3 regions of the Pseudomonas sp. NPDC089554 genome follow, and region 1 is predicted to be linked to each of the others. Evidence: riboswitches for the same ligand, from Rfam matches in the RefSeq annotation. Region 1 holds a riboswitch; each other region holds the start of a gene.
What was found. Region 1 has a riboswitch for cobalamin ahead of ACQKPE_RS08580 (ABC transporter ATP-binding protein). Riboswitches for the same ligand answer to the same signal wherever they lie in the genome.
Positions count from the first base shown of each region.

Region 1 (3,262 bases):
GCCAACCTGGGTCCAGCTGGCCGCCACGTCGGCCATCACATTGTCGCCACCGGCCGTGGCGATCAGCGCCTGCGGCATGCCCAGGCGCCCGGAGGTGGTGGGGCGGTCTTCACCGCTGTCGTAGAGGAACACTCGTGGCCGCTCGGCGGTCTTGGCCAGCGCCTTACTCACCTGCTCGACCCGCTGGCGTAGTTGGGCGACCAGCGCCTGCGCGCGTTCGCGCACGTCGAAGATGCGCCCGAGGTTGTCCAGGTCACGGTACAGATCCTCGAGGCTTGCCGAACGTTGCGGCATGATCCACGAACAGGATTCGCTCAGTTCGTACACCGGGATGTCGAACGGCGCCAGGGTCTGCGGCGTGACCGGCCCGCCAATACGCATGCCGTAGTTCCAGCCGGCGAACAGCAGGTCGGCGTTCACCTCCAGCAGGTTCTCCACCGAGGCATAACGCGGGGCGATTTCCGGCAGGCCCTCCAAGGCCTTGCGCAGCGCCGGGTCTAGGGTCTTCCAGCCGCTGATACCGCTGTAGCCGACCATGTGCTCGCGCAGGCCCAGGGCCAGGAGCATGCCAGTGAGGTTGATGTCGTGGCTGACCGCGCGGGTCGGCGCCTGGGTGAAGGTGACGTCGCGTTCGCAACTGCGCACGGTCAGCGGGTAGTTGCTGGCCTGAGCGGCGAGGGGCAGGGCGGCCATCAGGGCCAGGCAGGGGAGCAGGGCTTTCATGCGGGGGTGATCCAGGTAATGCGTGGGTGGGAGGCCAGCGGGTGGCGGTCGACCAGCGCCTGCACGCCGAACACCTCGGCCAGGCAGTGTTCGGTCAGCACCTGGTGCGGCGTGCCGTGGGCGACGATGCGCCCGGCGTCGATGACGTACAGGCGGTCGCAGAAGGCCGCCGCCAGGTTCAGGTCGTGGAAGCTGGCCAGCAGGCTCAGGCCGGTGCCGCGCAGTTGTTGCAGCAGCGCGAGCTGGAAACGTGGGTCGAGGTGGTTGGTCGGCTCGTCGAGAATCAGCAGCTGGGGTTGCTGCACCAGCGCCCGGGCCAGCAGCACCCGTTGCTTCTCGCCGCCAGACAGACGTGTGAAAGCCTGGTCGGCCAGGGTGTCCAGTTGCAGTCGGGCCAGGGTGCTATCGACCAGGCCTGGCTCGCGGTCGCCTTCCAGCCACCCCAGGTGTGGCGTGCGGCCCATGGCCACGACATCGCGCACGCTCAGGCCGAAGTCTTCGGGAAACTCTTGCAGCATCACTGCAATGCGCTGGGCAGCCCAGCGCGGTGGGCGCTGCCAGATATCTTCGCCAGCGAGTGCCACGCGCCCCTGGTGCGGGCGGTTGAAGCGGTAGGCGCAGCGCAGCAGGCTGGTCTTGCCACTGCCGTTGGGGCCGATCAGGCCGACGAATTCGCCAGCGCCGACGGCAAGGTCGATGCCTTCGAGCAGCGTTGCCTGGCCCGGGCCGGGTGCCCAGTGCAGGTCTTCGATGCGCAAAGTAAGGGAGGACATGGCGTTGCGACCGTTGCAAGGTGAGTTCGACCCGAACGGAGGACGCGCTGGAGGGCTCGATGGCAAGGGTATGCCGCGAACACCGGCCCGCGCCCGCCCACCGCGGGAGTTGCCAATTGCTGTACCAGGCCGGTCTCCGGGCTTGCGAGGGGCATGAGGCATTCACCTTCCCATGCCGGCTGGCACAGTGGTGTATCGAATGCATCGCTCGCTTACCGTTGCGGGGGCAGCGCCGGACTACTCGCAAGGCGAGGCACCGGCTTCCCGTTTAATCCCCTGCACGGCGGCAGGGGACACCTGGAACAAGGGGCGCATCTGAGCATTTATGGGGGAAAGCGTCAACCGGAGTGGCCCTCGACGCATTCAAACCTTACGTTCGACCAACCCGGCCAGTACCGTCTCTAGTGCAGTGCTGCCCCGGCGCGGTGTACCTGCGAAGTCGATCCAACCCTGGTTGAAGCCGTCGAGCATTTGCATGCGCGGTAGCGGGTTATGCATGCCCTGGTCGCGAAACAACTGTTCCCAGGCCTGACGCGGCACGGCTTGGGCCTTCACCTCGCGACCCAGCAGGCGGCCTAGGGTACTGGCCAGCTCCAGCGGGGTGATGCGCTGCGGGCCTTCCAGTTCGATCACGCGCACGCCGTGCCAGTCTTCTTGCAACAATGCCGCTGCCGTGCGGCCGATATCGGCCGTGGCGACCATTGACACCGGTTTGTCCAGCGGTTGCAGGAAGCTGTGCAGTACGCCTTCGTCACGGGCCGGGGCGATATCCCACAGGCTGTTTTCCATGAACCAGCCAGCGCGCAGGAATGTCACCGGTATCGGCAACTGCCCCAGCTGGCGTTCCATCTCGCCGAGTTGCGACAGCAGGTTGGGCTGGTCGGCCTGGGCGCCGATGGTCGACAGGCACACAACCTTGCGGGGAGCGCAGGTACGCAATGCTGCGTGCAGGTTGGCAATGATGGCACGGGTTTCAGGGTAGTCGGGGCTAGGGTCGAAGTTCGGTGGCAACAGCACGAAAACACCCTCGGCACCGGAAAATGCCTGGATCAGAGCGGGGCGGTCATGCATGTCGGCAATCGCTACGCGGCAGCCTTCCGCCAGCCAGGACTCGCCCTTGGCAGCATCGCGCACCACGGCGCGCACCTCCTTGCCTGCGGCGAGCAGGTTGCGAGCGACGGTGCTGGCGACTTGGCCGGTGATACCAGTGATGACGTACATAGAGGGGCTCCGATTGAGCGCGGCGCAGTGCCGCGATGAGAGCCAGTGTGTGGTGCAGCAATTGATTAATCGATAACATCACTGTCATTTAATAAATGACATAACGGCATAAATATGGGCTTTGATGAACGCAGCCTCAACGGCATGAGCGTATTCGTGGCCATTGCCGACAGCGGCAGCTTTGCGGCTGCCGGCGATGTCATGGACATGTCGCAACCAGGGATCAGCCGCGCACTGGCACGGTTGGAAAAGCGACTGGGTATTCGTCTGTTCGACCGCACCACGCGTTCGGTCACGCTGACTGATGAAGGCCGACGCCTGTACGAACAGGTAGTGCCGTTGCTGGCAGCGCTGGATGAGGCGGCTACCTCGGTGACCGCAGGGGCGCAGGTTGTGCGTGGGCGCCTGCGGGTCAATGTCGACCCGTTCTTCGCTCGCCTGATGCTAGGGCCCGCGCTCGGAGGGTTTCTCGATGCGCACCCGCAGCTGGAACTCGAGCTGATCACCCGCGATCGTCTTGGCGACATGGTCGCGGACGGTTTCGA
Region 1 covers NZ_JBNNVR010000019.1:36,435-39,696, reverse strand. Annotated here, with positions in the region: gene ACQKPE_RS08585 (ABC transporter substrate-binding protein) at 1-723, opposite strand, end outside; gene ACQKPE_RS08580 (ABC transporter ATP-binding protein) at 720-1,496, opposite strand; cobalamin riboswitch at 1,607-1,812, opposite strand; gene ACQKPE_RS08575 (NmrA family NAD(P)-binding protein) at 1,860-2,717, opposite strand; gene ACQKPE_RS08570 (LysR substrate-binding domain-containing protein) at 2,832-3,262, shown strand, end outside.

Region 2 (3,262 bases), on a different contig from region 1:
TCACGGTTTCGGCGCTGTGCCCCTGCAGCACGGCAGGTGGCACCAGGGAGCCTGCATAGATGATGACCGGGCACTGGCGGATCAGGCGCTGGCCCTTGACCGTAATAAGCTCGGGGTCGCCGGGCCCGGCGCCGATGAAATAGACCGTCATGGCAAATCCTTGAAAAGCGGGAGGATAGGGCGATTATTCGCGACTGGCGATAGCCAGGGTAGCGGGTCCGAGTACTTGGCGGTCGACCCTTAGACGGGCCTGCGGGTGCTCGGATTGCGCCAACGCCAGGGCCGAGCTCTCGGCAACCCCCCAGCAACCGGTGTGCTCGAAGGCTGTGCTGGAGCGGTGACTGAGCTGGGGAGCCAGCGGCAGCAGGTGTTCGGCAGTGAATACCACCAGCGGTAGGGCAAGCCGTTCGGCCAGTTGCAGCAGGCCAGGTTCGTGCGCCTTGCTGTCGATGCTGGCGATGCCGCGCAGGGCCGAAAGGGGCAGTTGGTGCGCCGCGAGGGTTTGGCGTAGCAGGTTGTCCAGTGCTTCGACCGGACAGCCGCTGCGACAACCAAAGCCGGCATACAGCGCCGGCACTCTGGCGTGTTGGCTCATCAGGCGTGGCTTGCGCGACGATACAGCCAGGCGCTGAGCAGGCCCAGGGCAACCCAGAAGGCTGCGTTGGTCAGCCACGAGGCGATCACGAACTGTGACTCGAGCGCCTCGGGCGCGAGGCTTTCATGCACTTCTGGCTGTGGTGCGCCGATCAGGTGCGGGACCACCAGCAGCACGACGCCGGCGACCTTGAACAGCCAGTGCCTGGCGAACACCAGCAGGGCCAGGCCGGCGGCGGTGGCGGCGGCGGTGCCGACCCACCAGGTCTGGCGTTGGCCCAGGTCGGCGGCGGCGGTACCGGGCAGCTCCGGTGGCAACCCGAGGGTCGGCGCCAGGCAGAATACTGCGAAACCGGCCAGGCCCCAGAGTGCGCCGGTGCTGACCCGGCCGGGCTCGCGCAGGCTGTACAGGGCGGCGAGGATCAGGGCGAAGCCTACGGCGACGACCAGGTTGCCGCCGGTGGTGGAGAGGATGCGCTGCCAGCCGTCTTCCGGCGACCAAGCCTCTTCGCTGTGCTCGTGGGTGTGGGCGGCCGTTGCTTCGCCCGCATGGTCATGCTGTTCGGTAGCGGGGCCTGCGCTTTCGTAGGTTTCTGCCTGAAGAATCAGCGGGGCGACCCAGAAGCTTTGCAGCAGGGTCAGCAACAGGGCGGCGAGCAGGCCGCTGAAGCCGGCGGTGCGGGCGATTCGCGAGATCATGGGCGGGCTACTCAGTGGCAGGGGAAGGCGGCGCTGTGGCGGGTGTCGTGGGCGGCGTTGTGCACGGCCTCGATATGCGAGAAACCGGCGAAGTAGACCAGGCACAGGCCCAGCAGGCTGGCGCCGATGGCCACTACGAGGCGCTGGCTGAGGCTGACGGGGGTGGCGATGCTGTGTTTGGCGCTGGTGATGGGCATGACGCTTTCCTCTGCTTTTTTAGCAGCGGACAAGCGCGGCGCGCCCGGGCGTGGTTGGCCCAGGGGAATGCGACAGCGCCCGCCCTCCGCGGGGTGATCATTGAGCGTTGGGCCGGTCTCCGGGCTTGCGAGGTGGGGGTGGGGTCCCTGATGGCGTCACCTTCCCATGCCTTGGCGGGGGCACAGTGGTTCAGACGCTTCACTCGCTTACCGTTGCGGGGGCAGCACCGGAGTTGTCGGGCCCTGGGTGGGGCCTGCGACGCACCGGTTTCCCGTTTCACCCCCTGATTGGGGGCACCCGAACGCAATGTGCTAGCAAATCATGAGGAAATATTTCAGTCAATTCTAATCAATGGATTGGGATTGGGATTGGGATTGGGGCGCGGGCGTTGGGTGAATATCCATTTGCTTTGGTGGCGCTCATTCACCTTTTCGCCCTTACGGCGACTTACTTTTTTTCTTGGAAAAAAGTAAGCAAAAACCGCTTGCTCCCCCATACGGCCCTACGCTGTGCTCCGGGTTCCCTCGCTCCGGCGTCTTACGGGCCTTCGCGGCCTACGACTTGCTTCGCAAGTCTACATCTCGCGACTTCGGCTACGCCGAAGGGCGCTGCGCGCCAGGGCCCTCCAGACGCCTCCGCTCGGCCTTCTGGAAGTCGCGAAGATCAAGATCAAGATCAAGATCAAGATCAAGATCAAGATCAAGATCAAGATCAAGATCAAGATCAAAAGCCAAAGCCAAAGCCAAAGCCAAAGCTAAAGCTAAAGCCGGGCAGGGGCGGGCTGGGGCGTGTGGTGCATAAATAAAGCCACTCGCCATCCCACGGTTGACCACCCGCCAACCACTGCGTAGCCTTGCCAGTTCGAGGTTCTCCGGCGCCAGCCGGAGCTAAGACGGGAACGCGGTACAAGCCGCGGCTGCCCCCGCAACTGTAAGCATCCAAAGGGCCGACATAGCCACTGCGTATCACGCGGGAAGGCGTCGTCCGACTGGCCACAGGCCGGTAGGGTGCAAGCCAGGAGACCTGCCTCGTAACGTTTTCGACTTTCAACCGGGCGGGGTGATCCGGTGACGAACGTGCCCGGCCAGCAGCGTCCGTGGCTATCGTCCTGCATGCCCGCGCCACTGCTGCCAAGGGCATCGCGACATGAAAACACTGGCCAAACTCCCCGTCACCATCGTTACCGGCTTCCTCGGCTCAGGTAAGACCACCCTGCTGCGTCACATGCTCGACAACGCCCAAGGCCGTCGCATCGCGGTGATCGTCAACGAATTCGGCGAGCTGGGTATCGACGGCGAAATCCTCAAGCAATGCAGCATCGGTTGTACCGAAGAAGAAGCCAACGGCCGCGTCTATGAACTGGCCAATGGCTGCCTGTGCTGCACCGTGCAGGAAGAGTTCTTCCCGGTCATGCGCGAACTGGTCGCACGCCGTGGCGACCTCGACCACATCCTCATCGAAACCAGCGGCCTGGCCCTGCCCAAACCCCTGGTGCAAGCTTTCCAGTGGCCGGAAATCCGCAACGCCTGCACTGTCGATGCCGTCATTACCGTGGTCGACAGCCCCGCGGTCGCCGCCGGCACCTTCGCCGCTTACCCCGACCAGGTCGACGCCCAGCGCAAGCTCGACCCCAACCTCGACCACGAATCCCCCCTGCACGAACTGTTCGCCGACCAGCTGGCCAGCGCCGACCTGGTCGTATTGAACAAGGCCGACCTGATCGACGCCGCAGGCCTTGCCAAGGTCCGTGCCGAGGTGGCCGAGGAACTGC
Region 2 covers NZ_JBNNVR010000004.1:40,017-43,278, forward strand. Annotated here, with positions in the region: gene cobM (precorrin-4 C(11)-methyltransferase) at 1-151, opposite strand, end outside; gene ACQKPE_RS02480 (cobalamin biosynthesis protein) at 185-577, opposite strand; gene ACQKPE_RS02485 (CbtA family protein) at 595-1,293, opposite strand; gene ACQKPE_RS02490 (CbtB domain-containing protein) at 1,305-1,490, opposite strand; cobalamin riboswitch at 1,583-1,807, opposite strand; gene ACQKPE_RS02495 (hypothetical protein) at 2,085-2,309, opposite strand; cobalamin riboswitch at 2,339-2,536, shown strand; gene cobW (cobalamin biosynthesis protein CobW) at 2,638-3,262, shown strand, end outside.
Region 2: another riboswitch for cobalamin. It lies ahead of ACQKPE_RS02490 (CbtB domain-containing protein); the one in region 1 lies ahead of ACQKPE_RS08580 (ABC transporter ATP-binding protein).

Region 3 (3,262 bases), on a different contig from region 1:
GCGACAGGCGCTCGGTCAGTTGCGTGCGGTTCTCGGCGAACAGGGCGAAGGTGTGGGTGGTGGAGAGGGTTTGCGGGCGCAGCACCGACTGGCTCTGGAACCAACCTGGGGCCGGGCTCCACGGGTCGATGTAGTCGCCGCCGACATCGATGTAGGGCGAGTTGTTGTCGACGTTGAAGCGGATCTTGTTGTATTCGGCACCCACCACGGTTCTGCTGGCCATGCCGAACAGCGCGTGGTCGAAGGTGAAGCTCTGGCGGTCGCCGATCTGCTCCTGGTTGTGCTTGATCTCCAGGAAGCTTTCCCGGGCCAGTTGCTCGCGGCTTGGGTCCCAGCTGTAGTCTTCGGCGTTGCGCCAGTGGCGACGGCTCTTGATGTAGTACAGCTGGTTGCTGGCGCTGACGCTGTCGCTCAGGGTCCAGTCGGTGTTGAAGCGGGTCCATTCGTCGTGGTAGCGCTGCACGTCGTTCTGGATGTTGTAGTTCTTCTTGCGCAGGCTGTCGCGGTAATGGCCGTTGATCAGTGGCGTGCCGAAGTAGTTGGCCGGCTCCAGGTCACCGCGTTCATGGGCGAAGGTGAAGCTCAGGTCGTCGGTGGCGTCGAAGCGCAGCGCGGCGCTCAGGGCCAGGCTGCGTGAGTCGGTGCGGTCGACCCAGCCGTTGGCTTCCTGCTTGTTGAGGGTGACGCGGTAGCTCAGACGCTCGCTCAGGCTGCCGCCACTGTCCAGGCCCAGTTGCTGGCGGTCCCAGGAGCCGTAGCCCAGGCGCAGGTGGTTGCGGATCTCACCGGCAAAGGGCTTTTTCGGGATCACGTTGATCACCGCACCCGTGGCGCCTTCGCCGTAGAGCACCGAGGCCGGGCCGCGGATCACGTCGATACGCTCGACCATCCACGGGTCGACCGGGAAGGTCTGGGTGCCGGCACCGGTGTACAGGCGCGCGCCGTCGAACAGGGTCATCACCGAGGTGTGGCCGGTGAAGCCGCGGGCGGAGAGGGCGGTGTTGCCGTTGCCGGGGGTGCCGATGGAGGTAATGCCGGGGGAGCGGGTCACGGCGTCCTGTACGGTGACGTTGTTGCGCTGCTGGATTTGCTCGGCGGTGATGCTGCTGGTGCTGGCCGGGGTTTCCAGGGCGCTGAGGTTCAGGCGCGAGCCGGCCTTGGTCGGGGTGGCCAGGTCGACCTTCTGCTCGTCGAGGGTATCGGTGATGGCGGTCGAGGGCAGGGCCAGGACGCCCTTGCCAGGCTCTTCGGCCAGGGCCGGGAGCGAGACGGCGAGGCACGCCGCCAGGGTATGAAGCTTGTAGGTACGGGACATGTCGTTCCACTGTTGCAGGACGGAATGGATCCCGGTGGAAACAACGCAAAGACGAGCAACCACGCACGCAGGCGCGCACGCGAACACCGGCCTGCGCCCGCCCACCGCGGGTTTGCCAACTTGGGTTTGTGCGAAAAGTCGCCGAGCAGCGATCCTGCAAGGCGAAAACAGGCGAGGAACGGTCGGAGTCGCGCTCGACTTGACTGGTTGTCAATGAGCATTCCGAGCCTGTTTTCAACGCAGCAGGATCGCTGCGCAGGCACTTTTCGTACAAAGCCGAAGCTTCAGGCCGGTCTCCGGGCTTACGAGGGTCATGAAGCCTTCACCTTCCCATGCTTGCGCACAGTGGTGTGTCGAAGGGTTCGCTCGCTTACCGTTGCGGGGGCAGCGCCGGACTGGTCATGAAGACGCACCGGCTTCCCGTTTCACCCTGCGCACGGCGGCGCAGGACACCTGAAACTGGCGCGCATATGACCATCGAACAGGTGGGTAGTCAATCGTTTGAATAGGTAAAAGGAATGCAGATGGGGCGAGTGATGGCTTATCGCCCACGTCGGCGCGATACCCGCGCCTCGATATTCTTGCGCCCGATCAGCAGTGGCGGTTTTTCAACCACCGGCTCATCGGCCAGCCACTTGTACATCACCAGGCAGTCCACCAACCCCAGGCGGGCATGGCGATACGCCTTGGGCAGGCGCCCGACCGTCTCGAAGCCGAGCTTGCTCCACAGCGCCACCGCCGCTTCGTTGCTGGCCACCACCGAGTTGAACTGCAAGGCCAGGAAGCCTTCCTGGCGCGCCAGCTTCTGCGAGTGCTCGCACATCAGCCGCGCCACGCCGCGCCCGCGCGCCGCCTCGCAGACCATGTAGCCGCAGTTGCCGACATGGGCGCCGGGGCCAGCGGCATTGGCCTTGAGGTAGTAGCTGCCGAGCAGCTCGCCATCTTGCTCGGCCACCAGCGTGTGCAACGGCAGCTCCAGCCACAGCTGGCGCGCCTGCTCGAGGTTCAGGTCGGGGTCGTAGGCGTAGGTTTCACGGGCCTGGGCAATGGCCTGGAAGGTTGGCCAGAAGCGCTCGAAGTCGTCCATGGCCATGGGGCGAATGTGAATCATGCGGGTACCTGTGCGGGGAGGGCGCCAGTCTGGGTGTTGCGCCGCCACCGTGCAAGGCTGGCGGCGCCAGGGCATTCACGCGTCGGGCTTGCCCACGGCATCCAGCACTCGTGCCGAATAGACCAGCGCGGCACCGGCGTTCACGGCAATCGCCACGCCCAGCGCCTCGGCGATTTCCTCGCGGGTGGCGCCATGCTTGACGGCTTGTTTGGAATGCACCGCGATGCAGCCGTCGCAGCGGGTGGTAACAGCCACTGCCAGGGAGATAAGTTCGCGGGTCTTGGCGTCGAGGTGGTTGGTCTTGGCGCCGGCGCCGCTGGCGGTTGCATAGCCAGCGACGGTGTCGGGGGAGAGGTGCTTGAGGTCGCCGATACCGGCCATCAGCTGCTTACGGTAGGCGTCCCAGTCCATCATGCTCATTGTCTTCACCTGGTCAGGTTGGTAGGAGCGCCCAGGCTACACGAAGATTCAGATATAGATGAACACCAGCACCAAGCCAGCCACCACGGCCCACTTTTCCAGGTAGTAGCGGGTGCGGTTGCGTTTCTTCATCGCCTTGCCGCGTTCGCGGATCTTGTAGATGCGGGTGAACAGGCGGTTGATGCCGCCGGTTTTGTCGTTGGCGTCGTTCGGCGCTGCAGCGGCGGCCATCACGTTGCGGCTGAACCAGCGGTTGAAGGCGGTGGCCCAACGGTACTTGAGCGGGCGTTCGATGTCGCAGAACAGGATGATGCGGTTGTGCTCGGTGGTGTTGGCGGCGTAGTGGATGTAGGTCTCGTCGAACACCACCGCCTCGCCGTCGCGCCAGGCGTACTTCTCGCCGTCCACATTGATGT
Region 3 covers NZ_JBNNVR010000013.1:42,085-45,346, forward strand. Annotated here, with positions in the region: gene ACQKPE_RS06455 (TonB-dependent receptor) at 1-1,315, opposite strand, end outside; cobalamin riboswitch at 1,586-1,787, opposite strand; gene ACQKPE_RS06460 (N-acetyltransferase family protein) at 1,857-2,426, opposite strand; gene ACQKPE_RS06465 (carboxymuconolactone decarboxylase family protein) at 2,502-2,846, opposite strand; gene lpxO (lipid A hydroxylase LpxO) at 2,895-3,262, opposite strand, start outside.
Region 3: another riboswitch for cobalamin. It lies ahead of ACQKPE_RS06455 (TonB-dependent receptor); the one in region 1 lies ahead of ACQKPE_RS08580 (ABC transporter ATP-binding protein).